Regions from separate parts of the Megasphaera massiliensis genome, predicted to be linked through region 1. Evidence: riboswitches for the same ligand, from Rfam matches in the RefSeq annotation. Region 1 holds a riboswitch; the other holds the start of a gene.
What was found. A riboswitch is a leader RNA that binds a small molecule or an ion and turns the genes downstream of it on or off. The one in region 1 is predicted to bind S-adenosylmethionine.
Positions count from the first base shown of each region.

Region 2: it holds a riboswitch for S-adenosylmethionine, as region 1 does, so the genes downstream of both, UCI88_RS05225 (methionine ABC transporter ATP-binding protein) here and metK (methionine adenosyltransferase) in region 1, are expected to answer to the same signal.

Region 1 covers NZ_JAXIXE010000009.1:13,742-21,870, reverse strand. Annotated here, with positions in the region: gene UCI88_RS01475 (YicC/YloC family endoribonuclease) at 112-999, shown strand; gene remA (extracellular matrix/biofilm regulator RemA) at 999-1,286, shown strand; gene gmk (guanylate kinase) at 1,291-1,905, shown strand; gene rpoZ (DNA-directed RNA polymerase subunit omega) at 1,922-2,131, shown strand; gene coaBC (bifunctional phosphopantothenoylcysteine decarboxylase/phosphopantothenate--cysteine ligase CoaBC) at 2,148-3,374, shown strand; gene UCI88_RS01450 (NAD(P)H-dependent oxidoreductase) at 3,580-4,248, shown strand; gene UCI88_RS01445 (hypothetical protein) at 4,322-5,932, opposite strand; SAM riboswitch class I at 6,127-6,227, shown strand; gene metK (methionine adenosyltransferase) at 6,288-7,478, shown strand; gene priA (replication restart helicase PriA) at 7,589-8,129, shown strand, end outside.
Region 2 covers NZ_JAXIXE010000027.1:71,360-79,488, reverse strand. Annotated here, with positions in the region: gene UCI88_RS05235 (MATE family efflux transporter) at 1-101, shown strand, start outside; gene UCI88_RS05230 (aminopeptidase) at 123-1,355, shown strand; SAM riboswitch class I at 1,415-1,512, shown strand; gene UCI88_RS05225 (methionine ABC transporter ATP-binding protein) at 1,596-2,639, shown strand; gene UCI88_RS05220 (methionine ABC transporter permease) at 2,620-3,273, shown strand; gene UCI88_RS05215 (dihydroorotate dehydrogenase) at 3,523-4,440, opposite strand; gene UCI88_RS05210 (dihydroorotate dehydrogenase electron transfer subunit) at 4,440-5,201, opposite strand; gene UCI88_RS05205 (MurR/RpiR family transcriptional regulator) at 5,873-6,730, opposite strand; gene UCI88_RS05200 (gluconate:H+ symporter) at 6,766-8,085, opposite strand; gene gnd (decarboxylating NADP(+)-dependent phosphogluconate dehydrogenase) at 8,101-8,129, opposite strand, start outside.

The DNA.
Region 1 (8,129 bases):
GTAAGGGCGATGAAAGACGGGCATACGGTGGCATCGATATAAAAAATTTGCAATATGGACGCCGGATAGGCTATAATGAGGTATTGAATAGGTTATTAAGGGGGTTCTAACATGCGAAGTATGACTGGTTTTGGCAGGGGAACCGGCAATGACGGCAAACTGGCTGTTACCATTGAAATGCGGGCAGTGAACCAACGTTTTTTGGAATTGAATATACGGATGCCCCATGCGTACCTGGCTTTGGAAGACCGCCTGCGCAGCGGCATTAAAGCCGTCTTGAAGCGGGGCAAGGTCGATGTCTTTGTGACCGTTCAAGACCTCTCGCCGGCAGCGCCGGAAATCCATATTGACGATGCTGCACTGGGCGCCGTTAAGACGGCCCTTGAAGGAGCCAAGAATCGCTTTTTTGACGGTAGTCCCGTCGGCTTGGGTGAGGTCATGGCCCTGACCAAAGATTGGTTCGTCCAAACGCCGCCGGCTATCGATGCCGATGCCAGCTGGCCGCCCTTTGAAGCGGCTTTGCAGGGCGCCTTAGACAGCATGGTTGCCATGCGCCTTCGCGAAGGGGCCAACATCGGTCGGGATTTGCTGTCCCGGTCGGCTGTCATGAAAGGCCTCGTCGAAGAAATTGCCGGTCGTAAGGATGCCATGACGGCGGCTTATCAAGAGCGGCTGGAAAAGAAAATTCGCCAGCTCATCGATAAGGCGCAGGCGCCCGTGCCCGACGAAGACCGACTCTTGCAGGAAGTGGCCATGTATTCTGATAAGGTCGACGTGACAGAAGAAGTCGTCCGTTTTGAAAGCCATTTGAATCAGCTTCACACCATGCTTCAAAGTGACGGTGAAGTCGGTCGAAAACTCGATTTCCTCATTCAGGAAATGAACCGCGAAGCCAATACCATCGGCTCCAAGGCCGGTGATTTAGCCGTCACGGAGTCGGTGCTGCAGCTTAAAAATGAAATTGAAAAAATCCGCGAACAGGTGCAGAATATCGAATGATGAACTTCAATTTATTAAATATCGGCTTCGGCAATGTCGTCATGGGGGATAAGGTCGTAGCCATGATCAGCCCGGAGTCGGCTCCAATCAAGCGCCTTATCCAAGATGCCCGAGACGGAAACAACCTCATCGATGCGACCTTTGGCCGCAAGACGCGGTCCGTCATCGTCATGGATAACGGCTGGATCATCTTGTCGGCTCTTCAGCCGGAAACCATTTCCCACCGTATCGTATCGGCAGGCAGTGATGCTGATGCCATCGATGCAGCGGAAGAAGAAAGGGAGTAATACTATGAATGATTCCGGACTGCTCATCGTTGTATCCGGCCCGTCCGGAGCCGGGAAGGGGACGATTTGCGCGGCCCTGCGCAAACAGTTTCCCAATATCCAATATTCTATTTCCATGACAACCCGTCAGCCTCGACCGGGAGAAGTCGACGGAGTCAATTATTATTTCTCAGACAATGCCCGTTTTGAACAACTGCTCTCAGAAGATGCTTTTTTGGAGCACGCTAAGGTCTACGATCATTATTACGGTACGCCGAAAAAATACGTCTACCAAATGCTGGACGAAGGGCAGCACGTCATGCTGGAAATCGATATCCAAGGGGCCATGCAGGTCAAGGAACGCTATCCCAAGGGCATCTTTATTTACATCGTGCCGCCCAGCCGTTCTGTCTTGGAACACCGACTGCGCAGCCGCCAGACCGATAGCGAGGAGGTTATTGACGGCCGCTTGTCCAAAGCTCGCGAAGAGCTCGACTGGATCGACCGCTATGACTATGTCATCGTCAATGACGATTTGGAAACCGCCATCGATGAAGCGGCATCGATCATAAAAGCCGAACAGTGTAAAGTCATGCGCAATGCTAAAAACATTGCCCATACGAAAGAATTGTATAAATGATTAGGAGAGATGAACTATGTTAATTAAACCGACCCTTGAATCTTTGATGCAGAAAGTAGACAGCAAATATACACTGGTTACCTTGGCTGCCAAACGGGCTCGTGAATTGACCGACCACGATGAAGCCTTGGTCAATGTCGATACGAACAAAGTCGTTTCCATCGCCATGGAAGAAATCGACCAGAATAAGATTACTTATGAAGCCCCTCGCGACGGCATTAAATGACACGGAGGTACTTGCCATGAGTTTGGAAGGGAAAAAGATTGTCCTTGGCATTACGGGCGGTATTGCAGCCTTTAAGGCCGCATCCGTTGCCAGTCAACTTCGGAAGTCAGGAGCTGAAGTCAAGTGTATCATGACGGCCCATGCAACGGAGTTGATTACGCCGCTGACGCTGCGGGAAATCTCAGGAAATCCCGTTGCCGTTTCCATGTTTGAAGATGTTCCTGAATTCAACGTCGAACACATTGCCCTGGCCCGCTGGGCCGACGTCCTGGTCATTGCACCGGCGACGGCCAATATCATCGGTAAGATCGCCAATGGCATTGCCGACGATATGCTGACGACGACAGTCATGGCAACGACAGCGCCGGTTCTGATGGCTCCGGCTATGAACAGCAATATGTATTTGAACCCCATTACCCAGGATAATATGGCTAAGCTGAAAAAATTCGGCTATCATCTCATCGAACCGGACAGCGGATACCTGGCCTGCGGCATCACCGGCATCGGCCGCCTGCCCGACCCGGACGTCATCGTCGATTACATCGAATTGCTGGCCTGTAAAAATGACCTGCTCAAGGGGAAGAAAGTCATTGTTACGGCCGGCGGCACGCGGGAACCCATCGACCCGGTCCGCTTCATCGGCAATCATTCCAGCGGCCGCATGGGCTTTGCTATTGCCAAAGCGGCGGTTGCTGCCGGGGCCGAAGTTACTCTGGTTGCCGGTACGACGGACAACTTGAAAACTCCTGTCGGCCTTGCACGGCGCATCGACGTCGGCAGTACCAGGGACATGAAAGCGGCTGTCGAATCGTATTATGACGACTGCGACTTGGTCATTAAAGCCGCGGCCGTTGCCGATTATCGTTCGGCTCATCCGGCGGAAAATAAGATCAAGAAAAATGACGATGTCTTGACCCTTGAAATGGCTAAGAATCCTGACATCCTCTATGGTCTTGGCCAGCGTAAAACCCATCAGGTCCTGGTCGGTTTTGCCGCTGAGACGACGAATGTCATCGAATACGGTACCAAGAAACTTCAGAAAAAGAATCTCGATATGCTCGTAGCCAACGATGTCAGCGCCGAAGGTGCCGGCTTCCAGGGGACGACCAATATTGCCACCTTGCTGTTTCCGGACGGCTCTTCAGAGACCTTGGAAAAGATGGCAAAAGATGAACTGGCTTCCATTATCGTAGCTCGGGCAGCTGCGATTATCAAAGCTAAAACTTCCAAACAAAAGGCATAACGAAAGGCCATCCCGACCGGTTGGGATGGCCTTTTTTTTGACAGTATAAAAAATATACCCAGATCAGTTTATCCGTAGTAAATATATAAAAAGTGCGTTCTTTTCGTTTTGAAAATCTTATGGTATACTTAAATCGTCAAGATTTAAATGATACAAATAATCAAGATAATGAAACATATACTATGACATGGAAAGGATGATTCCCATGAAGATTGCTGCAGCCGATATTTTAAAAGCCTTTAACTTCAGACACGCTACGAAGAGTTTCGATGCCTCGAAAAAGGTATCCGACGCCGACTTCAACACCATTTTGGAAGCCGGCCGTTTATCGCCGAGCTCCTTTGGCTTTGAACCGTGGAAGTTTTTAGTCATTGAACGCCAGGACATTAAGGATAAATTATTTCCCATCGCCTGGGGCGCCCAGAACAGCTTGAAAGGGGCCAGTCACTTCGTAATCCTGCTGGCTCGCAAGAAAGTCGATACCTTGTACAGCTCTCCTTACATCACCCACATCATGCGCGACGTACAGCATTTGCCGGAAGAGGCGGAGCAGGGGAGAAAAGCTGCTTTTGAGGCCTTCCAGAAAGACGATTTCAACTTACTGGAAAGCGACCGGGCCATCTTTGACTGGGCCAGCAAACAGACCTACTTGGCACTGGCCAACATGCTGACGACGGCAGCCATGCTCGGCGTCGATTCCTGCCCCATTGAAGGCTTTAATCGGAGCAAGGTAGAAGCCATGCTGGCCGATGAAGGCCTTCTCGACACGGAACACTTCGGCGTTTCGGTTATGGCCGGCTTTGGCTATCGCAACGAAGAACCCCATGCCAAGACGCGGCAGGCCATGGAAGATGTCGTTACCTGGGTAAAATAAGGTACCTATTCCTCAAAGGCATAAAAAACGGCAAGAAATGCAGACGATATCTGCCATTTCTTGCCGCTTTTGGTTATGCTTTTTTGGCATATTCTACGACGGCTTTGGCAAAGCCGTTTAAATTTGTCGTCTTGATGGGAAGGCAGGGGCAGCCCATGTCTCTGGCGGCGGCCATGGCCCATTTGACCAGATCGGTCTGGCCTTCACTCAAGTTGATGACTAAGAGGGTGGAAGCCCGCAGGATTCGGTCGTCGCCGGTATAGCCGCTGAGGACGGCAGCCGTCGGGAAGCGGCGTTTTATCCGGCCCTGCCATTCCGGCGTACCGCCGGCCAAGGCGATTTGGCGTCCGGCCAGGAAGCGGTCCAGGCTGTGTGTATAGTCACGCTGGGTCATGAAGGACGGCAGTTCGAGGCCGCGGTCTTCGGAAGGACGCTTGGCTTTTTTTTGTGTTGCAGCGGAGTTGTCCGTAGTCTGCGGGGCGGTTGCCGGTTCGGCCGTTTTCCCCGGCTTTTCTGTGGCGGTCCGTTCTGCTGTTTTTATCGGTTCCGCAGAGGTTGGCCCATCGCCGGATGCCGCGGGAGCCGGCGATGTTTCTGAAACTGATGGTTGTGTCGGCGCTGTCGGTTTTTCCGGTGATGCTGTTTTTTTCGGTTCCGTCGCCCGGGCCGGTGCCGCCGAGGCTGTCGGATCCGCTGCTTTCGAAGGTGACGGGGCGTCTGATTTCACCGGAGTCGAGGCGGTTATCGGCGCTGACGGGTTTACGGCTGCATCGGCCTTCGGTACGGCTGCCGAGCTTGTCCTTTCGGGTGCTGAAGCAACTTTTTTTGCCAATTCGGGGTTGGCTTCGTATTTTCTAAGGGTCTGACGCAGGGTCAACAGATCCGATACCTGAATGGCGGCTTTTTCCTTGATCCGTTCCGTGTACTCTTCCTGTTGGCGGAGGGTCGCTTCATAGTGCTGAAGATCTTCTTGGCGGCCGTTTCGTTCGTCCTCCAGTTCCTGACGCAGCCGTTCCAGTTCAGAAAGAACGGTTTTGCGGTTTTGCGATTCGAGACGAAGCCTCAGGAGTTCTTCCCGATCGGCTTCCATTTGAGCTTTTTCCTGGCGCAGCTGAAGGAGTTCTTCTCGTTCTTCGCCGGCAATCATGGCCGGTGTCTTTTCGGCGTCCGCCCGGCTGTCATCGATCCAGGGACCGTCGTAGATAGCCATTAAGTAGATGCCTAAGGATTGGGCGGCCATGTGTTTGGCTTGTTGGATATCTTCAAAGACATCGCTCAACCCGACGAGTTCATCGTCGGTCTTCAACATTAAGAGGTCGATCATGCCCATGTAGGAATCGTCGCCTGTCGTCTGGGCTGTGGCATAGCGTTCCAGACGAATCGTACCGGCATAGATTTCAGTGGCATTTCGTTTTGATGCATAATAGGTATTGATGAGGAGACGGTCCGGCGTCCGTTCGTATATCCGCAGAATCATGGCTTCTTCCCGCTCCGTGCCGTTATAGCGGATGAAGGCCAGGCTTTCTCGCTGGAGTAAGGTGTTTACCAATCCTTGCGTACGATACCATTTATCCCAGATCTCTACGCGCTTGGCCAAACGCAGATCTGCCGTTTTACAGTGGGTGGCAAAGTCAAAATAAGGGTCGTTGAAAAATATATCTCTTGGCCGCAATTTGGTCATCATAATCATCCTTTCTTTCTATCTATTCATTATAACGTTTTCTGTAACGGATGTAAAAAAATATTCTTCAGGAAGTGCGGAGGCGAACAGGTACGTCGGAATTTTTTTTAGAAGGACAGAACTCATGTTTGCTATACCAAAAAAGAACTTGCAAAATAGAGGGGTTTGAATTATAATGAACCAGTAAATCAAATAAAGAACCATCAAGAGACGACGGAGGGACTGGCCCTATGATGTCGCAGCAACCTTCATAAGTGAAAGGTGCTAATTCCAGCAGTCTTATACTGGCAGATGGGGATTGGAAGCCCCTCTCATGACAGTCATGAATGAGGGGAATTTTTTTTAAGGAGGAAACCTCATGGTGAAAAATCGTGAATTCTTTACATCTGAATCCGTAACCGAAGGGCATCCGGATAAAATGGCTGACCAAATTTCTGACAGCATTTTGGATGCCATTCTTGCAAAAGATAAAAATGCCCGCGTTGCTTGTGAAACTTTAGTGACCACCGGGATGGTCCACGTCGTCGGTGAAATTTCGACGACGTGCTATGTCGATATTCCGCACATCGTTCGTGAAACGATTCGTTCCATCGGTTATACCCGTGCGAAATACGGCTTTGACTGCGATACTTGCGGCGTCTTGGTATCCCTCGATGAACAGTCGCCGGATATCGCCATGGGCGTCGACGATGCACTCGAAAAGAAGGAAGGCAATACGGACCAGTTCGACACCATCGGTGCCGGTGACCAGGGGATGATGTTCGGCTATGCCACGAATGAAACGGATGACTACATGCCCCTGCCTATTTCCTTAGCGCACCGTTTGGCACGCCGCCTGGCCAGTGTTCGTAAAGACGGAACGCTCTCTTATCTCCGTCCGGACGGCAAGACCCAAGTCACCGTCGAATATGAAGACGGCAAACCGGTTCGCATCGATACCATCGTCATTTCGGCGCAGCACAGCCCGGAAATCACGCGTGAACAGATTGAAAGGGACCTCCTCGAATTCGTCATCAAACCGGAACTCCCGCAGGGCTTATTCGATGATAAGACGAAGCTCTTCATCAATCCGACGGGCCGTTTCGTCATCGGCGGTCCTCAGGGTGACTCCGGTCTGACCGGTCGTAAGATCATCGTTGATACCTATGGCGGCATGGCTCGTCACGGCGGCGGTGCTTTCTCCGGGAAGGATCCTACAAAGGTCGACCGTTCGGCCGCCTATGCAGCCCGTTACGTTGCTAAGAACGTCGTCGCTGCCGGCCTTGCCGATAAGTGCGAAATCCAGTTGGCATACGCCATCGGCGTAGCTCGCCCCGTTTCGATCCACGTTGAAACGTTTGGTACGGGCAAAGTCGACAATGAAAAAATTGTCGGACTCATTGAAAAGAATTTTGACCTTCGTCCGGCTGGCATCATCGCCATGCTCGACTTACAGCGGCCGATTTACAAACAGACTGCTGCTTATGGCCACTTCGGCCGCAACGATCTCAACCTGCCTTGGGAACAGACCGATAAAGCGGATACGCTCCGTAAAGAAGCCGGCTTATAATTGAGATGCAGAGACTGCCGCAGGGACGGCAGTCTCTTTCTGTTTTTGGGCGTATGCCCTCGGACGGCAGCGACGAACTTCGGCTGCAGCCCTGATGAGGAGGTATGTCCGTGATTGCTGAAATTATCATTAATACGACGGCCAAACGGTTACAGCAGACCTTTTCGTATACCGTGCCGGATCACCTGGCCGTTCGCGTCGGAAGCCGCGTCATCGTTCCCTTTGGCTTTCGCCGGGAAGAGGGGATTGTCGTCGCCCTCCATGAGGCGCTGGACGAATCGACTGATTTCACCTTAAAGCCCATTGAGGGCCTCCTGTCATCACAGACCGGATTTCGGGAGGAAATGATTGAAACGGCCCTTTGGATCCGCGACTACTATGTCTGTAATCTTTCCGATGCCCTGCGGTTGTTCATGATCGACAAGCGCGGCCTCGTCCGCCGGGAAGTCCTGTCCCTGGGGCCGACGCCGGCGACGACGGCAGAAGGCCGGTCGGTTCAGCTCTATGTCGCCGATAAGGGAAAGGTGGAAAAAGGAGCCCTCGGCCGTAAATTTGGTCGTGACCTCGTGTCTCGTCTCTTAGCCGAAAATGGTCTTTGCAGTGAGAGCTTTTTAAAGAATAAGATTGCCGATAAAATGGAGGACTGGCTGG
Region 2 (8,129 bases), on a different contig from region 1:
GCCCCTTCGGCTACTGGCTCAGCCTGATCATCAGCCTGGCCATCAACGCCGCGGCCCTCAACTGGCGGCTGTGGAAACAGACGGCCTGGCGTTTATCATAGTTATATAAAGGAGTTGATTCTATGCCAACGATTGAACAATTAACGGCCTACGCACAGGTATTACTGCAAAAAGGCCTCAATCTTCAAAAAGAACAGACCTTAGTCATCAATGCCCCCGTCGAAGGCCACGACTTCGTCACCTTACTGAGTAAAGAAGCCTACACCATGGGTGCCTCTGAAGTCGTCGTCAACTGGCGTTCCGACGACATGACCCGCCTGCGCTACGAACACGAAGACCTGTCGTCTTTTGAGTCCCTGCCCGACTGGCGCCGCGACTTCAGCCTTCATTACTATCATAAAAAAGCGGCCTTCCTGAGCCTCATTTCGGCCAATCCCAAACTCCTGAGCGGCATCGATACGAAGAAAATCTTTGCCCAGCAAAAGGCGCACAATAAGGCCTTAAAAGAATATATCGACGGCATGATGGCCTCGAAGACGACGTGGCTCGTCGCCGCCGTACCGAGCGCCGTCTGGGCCAAGCTCCTCTATCCTGATCTTGACGCCGACAAAGCCTATGACGCCCTTTGGAACCAGATTCTCCAATCGTCAAGAGCCGATGGAAAAGACCCCTTGGCCGACTGGGATGCCCATCTGGCCAACCTCAAGGCCCGCCGGACGTGGATGACGAATCAGCACTTCACGAGCCTTCACTACACCAACAGCCTGGGCACGGATCTTACCGTCGGCCTTCCCGATAACCATATCTGGCAGGGCGGCATGGAAGAAACGGCAAGCGGCATCTTATTCAATGCCAACGTGCCGACGGAAGAAATCTACTCGGCTCCCAAGGCCGATGCCGTAAACGGTACGGTATACAGTACGCGGCCCCTCGTATACAACGGCAACACCATCGATCAATTCCACCTGACCTTTAAAGACGGCAAGGTCGTCGACGCCGCCGCTAAAGTCGGTGAAGACGTCTTACAGAAGCTCGTCGCCGTCGATGAAGGCGCCGGCCGCCTGGGCGAAGTGGCCCTCATCCCCTACGCCTCTCCCATTTCCCTGTCGGGCATCTTATTCTACGAAACCTTATTTGATGAAAATGCCTCCTGCCATTTAGCCCTGGGCGCGTCGTACCCGACCTGCCTTGAAGGCGGCACAGAACTCGACAAAGAAGGCCTTTCTAAAGCCGGCCTCAACGATTCCATGATCCACGTCGACTTCATGGTCGGTTCCAAAGACCTTACCATTACGGGCCTAAAAAAAGACGGCACCGTCGTCCCTGTATTCACCAACGGAAACTGGGCCGAGTAAAGATTACTTATTGACAACGGCAAAAAGCCGTGCTATTATAAGTTGCAACAACGATATACCTTTCATCCAGAGCAGCTGAGGGACTGGCCCGATGACGCTGCGGCAACCCCCATTCGGGAAGGTGCCAAGTCCACCGGAACATTCCGACAGATGAAGTAACACCGTATTGACGGCCGTCATCTGCATGACGGCCTTTTTTATTGTCTTTATCCCTGTACGCCTGGCTCAAGGAGTGATACTGTGATTACCTTAAAGAACATTACCAAAACCTACGGCGGCGCTGCCCAAATCCAAGCCTTAAAGGGCATCAACCTGACCATCGAAGACGGCGAGATCTTCGGCATCATCGGCAAGAGCGGCGCCGGTAAATCGACCCTCGTCCGCTGCATCAATATGCTGGAAAAACCGACCAGCGGCGAAGTCATCATCGACGACAAAGACCTGTGCAAAATGAGCGAATCCCAGCTTCGGGCAGAACGCAAAAATATCGGCATGATTTTCCAGCACTTCAACCTCCTCTCCTCGCGGACGGTTGCCGAAAACATCGCCTTCCCCTTGGAACTGGTCGGCGCCTCGAAAGACGTCATCCATAAAAAAGTCGAATCCCTGTTGGAACTGGTCGGCCTCAGCGACCGCGCTGCCAACTATCCGTCTCAGCTCTCAGGCGGTCAAAAACAGCGCGTCGGCATTGCCCGTGCCCTGGCCAGCGACCCCAAGATTCTCCTTTGCGACGAAGCGACGTCGGCCCTCGACCCGCAGACGACGAAATCCATCTTGGAACTCCTCCAGGACATCAACCAGCGCCTGGGCATTACCATCGTCATCATCACCCATGAAATGGCCGTCGTCCAAAACATCTGCCATCGGGCAGCCGTCATCGAAGGCGGCGTCATCAAGGAACTGGGCCGCGTCGTCGACATCTTCACCAATCCCCAGTCCCAGACCATGAAGGACTTCGTCACGTCCGTCATCAACATGGAACTGCCGAAGGGGATCAAGAATCTCGGCGTCTCCGACCAACCGACGCCGGACCGGGATATGCTCGTCCGCCTGCGCTTTAAAGGTCAGGCTACCCATGAACCGGTCGTCTCGGAAATCGTCAGCACCTTCCACGTCAAGGTCAGCGTTCTCTACGGCAACATCGACTACATCCAGGATGAACCTTTCGGTTACTTGATCATCGTCATCATGGGCGATATGGAAACCCAGGCCAAGGCCTTCTCGTATATTAAAACATTACCGATAGGAAGTGAGGTATTAGGTTATGTCCCAAGAAATCATTAAGTTAATGCTCCAAGGCATTGAAGAAACGTTCTATATGGTCGCCGTAGCCACGGTCATCGCCGGCATCATCGGCATTCCCCTGGGCGTCACCTTAGTCACGACCAGCAAGGGCCACATCCTGCAAAACCTCTTCATCAACCGGATTTTGGGCACCATCGTCAACATCATCCGTTCCGTGCCCTTCATCATCCTCATGGTGGCCATCATCCCCTTGACCCGACTCATTGCCGGCACGTCCATCGGTACGGCAGCGGCCTGCGTCCCCTTGACCATCGTCGCCATTCCCTTCCTCAGCCGCCTCGTCGAAACGTCGATCCGCGATGTCGATTACGGCCTCGTCGAAGCTGCTGAATCCATGGGCGCTACGCCTTTCCAGATCATCCGCAAGGTCCTCCTGCCGGAAGCCCTGCCGACGATCATCAACAACGTTACGGTCCTCATCGTCAACCTCATCGGCGCATCGGCCATGGCCGGTGCCATCGGTGGCGGCGGCCTCGGGGACATCGCCATCCGCTACGGCTACCAGCGCTTCCGTCCCGACGTCATGTTAGCGACGATCATCATCCTCATCGTCGTCGTCAACCTCATCCAGTACGGCGGCGACCTGGCATCGCATAAGAAGAATAAAAAATAACAGATCTGCCAAAAAAGACATGAACAGCTATTTTCGGTTCATGTCTTTTTTTATATCCCTTGGTCACACGCTCCTTGCGCAGAACGTTACATTCAGCCGCAAATAAATGCTTCATAGCCGAAGTGAGGCATACCCTATCGATCAAGCTTCCATCGCTTAGGCAGCGCGTCATAAAAAGACGCACTCAGGACACGACAAAAAACGCCCTGCGAACGGGAATGTCCGCAAGACGTTGTTGTATAAGCTTTCTTATGCTTCTAATTGACCGACGATATCGCTGATATGGGCGATGCCCTGGTCTTTACAGTATTGGTCGAGGCCTTCGGCGACGGTTTCGACAGCTCGGGGGTCGACGAAGTTATGGGCGCCGACAGCGACCGTGCTGGCGCCGGCCAGCATGAATTCTACCGCATCCTGCCAAGTCACAATACCACCGAGGCCGAGGATGGGAATAGATACGGCCTTCGACGCCTGCCAAACCATGCGCAGGGCGATGGGCTTTATGGCAGGACCGGACAGGCCGCCGGTGATGTTGCCCAAGATGGGCCGACGCGTCGTGATGTCGATGGCCATGCCGGTCAGGGTGTTGATGAGAGAAATGGCATCGGCACCGGCTGCTTCGACAGCCTTGGCCATGGTCGTAATGTCCGTAACGTTGGGCGATAATTTGACGATGACCGGCTTTTTCGTGTTGTCCTTGACACTGCGCGTAACGGCGGCAGCCGCTTCGGGCTGGGTACCGAAGACGATGCCCCCTTCTTTGACGTTGGGGCAGGAAATATTGACTTCAAGGCCTGCGACGCCGTCGACGTCGAGGTCGGCTGCGATTTTTCCGTATTCTTCGACGCTGCCGGCGGAGACATTGACGATGAGCGGCGTTTGACAGGAAGCCGTTACCTTCGGCAGGATGTCCCGTTTAAAGGCGTCGACACCGGGGTTTTCCAAACCGATGCAGTTGAGCATGCCTGCCGGCGTTTCGGCGACGCGGACACCGGGATTGCCCGGCCGCGGCAAGGGCGTAATCCCTTTGGAAATGATGGCCCCGACGGCGTCGAGGTCGAGAAAGTCACTGTATTCGATGCCGAATCCGAAGGTTCCCGATGCCCCCATGACGGGCGTTTTCATCGAGATACCGGCAAATTCGACGGCAATCCGTTCACTGATCATCAGAAGACCTCCTTTGCCGAAAATACGGGTCCGTCGCTGCAGACTTTATAGCGCTTGCCGTCCAGCTTGCTTTCAAAGGTACAGCCCAGACAGACGCCGAAGCCGCAGGCCATCCGTTTTTCCATGGAGACTTCGCAGTCGATGCCGGCCTTGGCCGATCCTTCGGCAATGGTCTTCATCATCATCGTCGGACCGCAGACCGATACGCGATCGATAGGATGCTCGGAAAAGATGGTCGGCAGGGCATCGACGGCAAAGCCTTTGATTCCCTTAGAGCCGTCATCAGTAGTGACATAAATCTGTTCGGCATAGGGTTCAAAGAACTCCGTCCAAAACGTTTCGGCTGCCGTCTTGCCGGCGACGAGCACGATGGGATGATCAAGCTGTTTCGCCAAGAAGATGAGCGGCGCCAGGCCCACGCCGCCGCCGGCCAGGAGGACCTTCCCCGGCGTCGTCGTAAAGATGCCGTCGCCCAAGGGCCCTTCGACGTTGATCATATCGCCGGGACGGAGGTCCTTCATTTCTTCCGTGCCGACGCCGACCAAGCGGTAAATAATGGTCACCGTTCCCGCATCGACATCGGCATCGACGATGCCGAAGGGACGGCGCAAAAAGGTCTGTCCCCCATCGCGATGGACGTTGACAAATTGACCGGCCTTGGCTTCCTTGGCCGTCTTCGGCGCTTGGAAGACCATTTTCCAAACTTCCGGAATGATGGCTGTATTTTCGACAATGGTCGCCATTTCCACAAATTTTTTCACCCTCTGATCATCCTTCCTCATTTCTATATAGCGATTCTATTATTCCACAAATTGCTCAAAAAGTCCACATCTGAGTTGACGCCTTTTAGATCTCTTCACCCTATCATTGACTCCGCGTAACGATTCTGCTACACTGATTGTATCAGGAACCATGTTCTGCTGTTGAACAGCAGACAAGCCTTCGCGGTTTGCCATCCTATGTACGTCACTTGTGGCGTATTGGATGGGCATGGCCCTTTTTTTATGATATCATGAAATAGCCTTACTTATGTTTCTAATCGAAGCGGCTAACATCGACTCATGCACGATCCCTGTTGTCCATTTTTGACGCCGGACTGTCCTTTGCCTTTAGATGATGTGACGGTTTTGCGCCTTATCAAGGCTGCCTTCGATTGCCGGATCTCAGCTCGGACTCTTTTGAAGGTATTATTGACGCCAGTTCGTAATTCGGCTATACTTATGGGACTAGGAACCATGTTCTGTCGTTTGTGAACGACAGACAGACCGTCACGGTTTGCCACTGATGTACACCATTTACGGTGTATTGGTGGACATGGCTCTTTTTTATGGACTCCTAACGGGAGATTCCCTTCATAATCCTTTCCTTGGCGAAAAAAGCAGTCTGCTGCTTCATGAACAGCAGGCTGCTTTTCCATGCGTAATACCAAAGATCAATACTGCCGCCGCTTGCCGATTTCTTTTCGCATCTTTTCCATATTGCCCCGGAAAAGGCTCTTTTCCTGCATGGCAATCCGCGTGTAGAGGACATCGCCAATGGCCATGTGGATCAAGCGCGAGGCCCCGGCTTCCGACGTGTACTGGACTTCGCGGCCCATGCCGCAGAGGCAGATATCGGCTTCTTCCGCCAGGAGCGACCGGCCGTGGCTGGTGATGACGATGATGCCGGCACCGGCCTTCTTGGCCGCCCGAACGGACTGGAGGAGTTCCTTTGTAGCCCCACTGTGAGAGACGGCAATGACGACGTCGTCGGCCGTCATCAGGGCTGCTTCGGTAACCTGCATATGGGAATCGGATTCGGCCCGGATGGCCAAGCCCAGGCGCAAAAACCGGGTCTCCATATCGGCACAAACCGTGGCCGAATTGCCGAAGCCGAAGACATAGACTCTGTTGGCCGCCAAAACCATAGCCGCCGCCCTATCGAGGGCCTCATAATCGAGGAGACTCAGCGTATCCTGAAGTCCTTCAGATATATTGGCAAAGATTTTGGAGGCTACGTCGCGGCCGCCGTCGCCGGACGCAATATCGTGAAAATCTTTTTGCGGCGCTGTCGACAGCCCTGCGGCCAACATCACTTTCAATTCTTTCAGGCCGCTGCAGCCTAATTTCTTACAAAACCGTGAAATGGTGATTTCTGAACTTTCCGTCTGCGCCGCCAAGTCGGCTACGGTCTGTTCCATGACGACGCCGGCGTGATTGGCAATATAATCGGCAATACGGCGCTCTGACTTGGTCAGACCGCCGTATACACTGCGCAGGACGGGAAATCGCTGGATGTTTGCTTCTTCCATAAGATTCTCTCCTACTCATTATTTACTTTCTTATTTTACCCTACAAATACGTTTAAGACAAGGACGCCGATGAGGCCCATGACGGCGATGATCGTTTCCAGGGCGCACCACGTGCGGACCGTTTCTTTGATGGTCAAGCCGAAAAATTCTTTGAACAACCAGAAACCGGGATCATTGGGCGGGCTGAAGATGAGTGACCCGGCACCGGTTGCCAGGACCATCAATTCCGGGTTGGCACCGGTAGCGACCGCAATAGGAGCGGCAATCCCGCCGGCCGTGAGGGCTGCGACGGTGGCCGAACCGCAGGCCGTGCGGATGACGGCAGCTACCAGCCAAGCCAGGAAGAGCGGCGAGAGGTCGGAGTTAGCGACAAGTTCCCCGATATAAAGACCGAGGCCACTGTCGATGAGGACCTGCTTCAAGGCACCGCCGCCGCCGACGATGAGTAAAATCATGGCAATGGCAAGGACCGCATCCTGTACGGTCTTCATGACGTCTTCCATCGATTTGCCGCGGCCGATACCGAAGGTATAGATAGCGATGGCCACCGAAATGGTCAGGGCAATATCGGGCTGGCCGAAGAAGGTCAGGACGTGACGCAGGGGCAAATCAGCATCCATGGTCAATTTAGAGATAGCCGATGCGGCCATGAGGATGACCGGAACCAGGGCCGTAAAGACGGAGATGCCGAAGCTTGGCATTTCTTCGTCCTTAAAGATTTTCGGATTGTACATACCCTTGGGGATTTCCGGATTGATATCCTTGGTCAAGTTGCAGTACAAGGGGCCGGCGACGATGGCCGTCGGAATGGCAATGGCAGCGCCATACAATAAGGTCGTGCCGATATCGGCATTATAGATGATGGCAATGGCCGTCGGACCGGGATGAGGCGGCAGGAAACCGTGGGTGACCGACAGAGCCGCTGCCATGGGGATACCGACTTCGAGGAGAGGGATTTTCGCTTCCGCGGCGATAGTAAAGACTAAAGGAATGAGAAGGACGAAGCCGATTTCATAGAACAAGGCGATGCCGACGATGAAGCCCGTCAGGCAGACGGCCCATTTTACCTTTTCCCGTCCGAAGACGTTAATCAGCGTCGTGGCGATGCGCTGGGCGCCGCCGCTTTCGGCCATGAGCTTGCCCAGCATGGCGCCGAAGGATACGACGATGGCAAGGCCGCCTAAGGTACCGCCAAGGCCCTTTTCAATGGTCGGGATCAATTGATCGATAGGCATGCCTTCAGCAAGGCCGACGAGGCCGGCGACGAGGAGCAAGGCCAGAAAACTATTGAGTTTTACTTTTACAATGAGGAAAAATAAGATGAGAATGCCAATGGCAAGGATGACGAGTGGCATGATGAAAAACCCCCTTTATTTCGTATAGTGTTCGTGCCACTGAT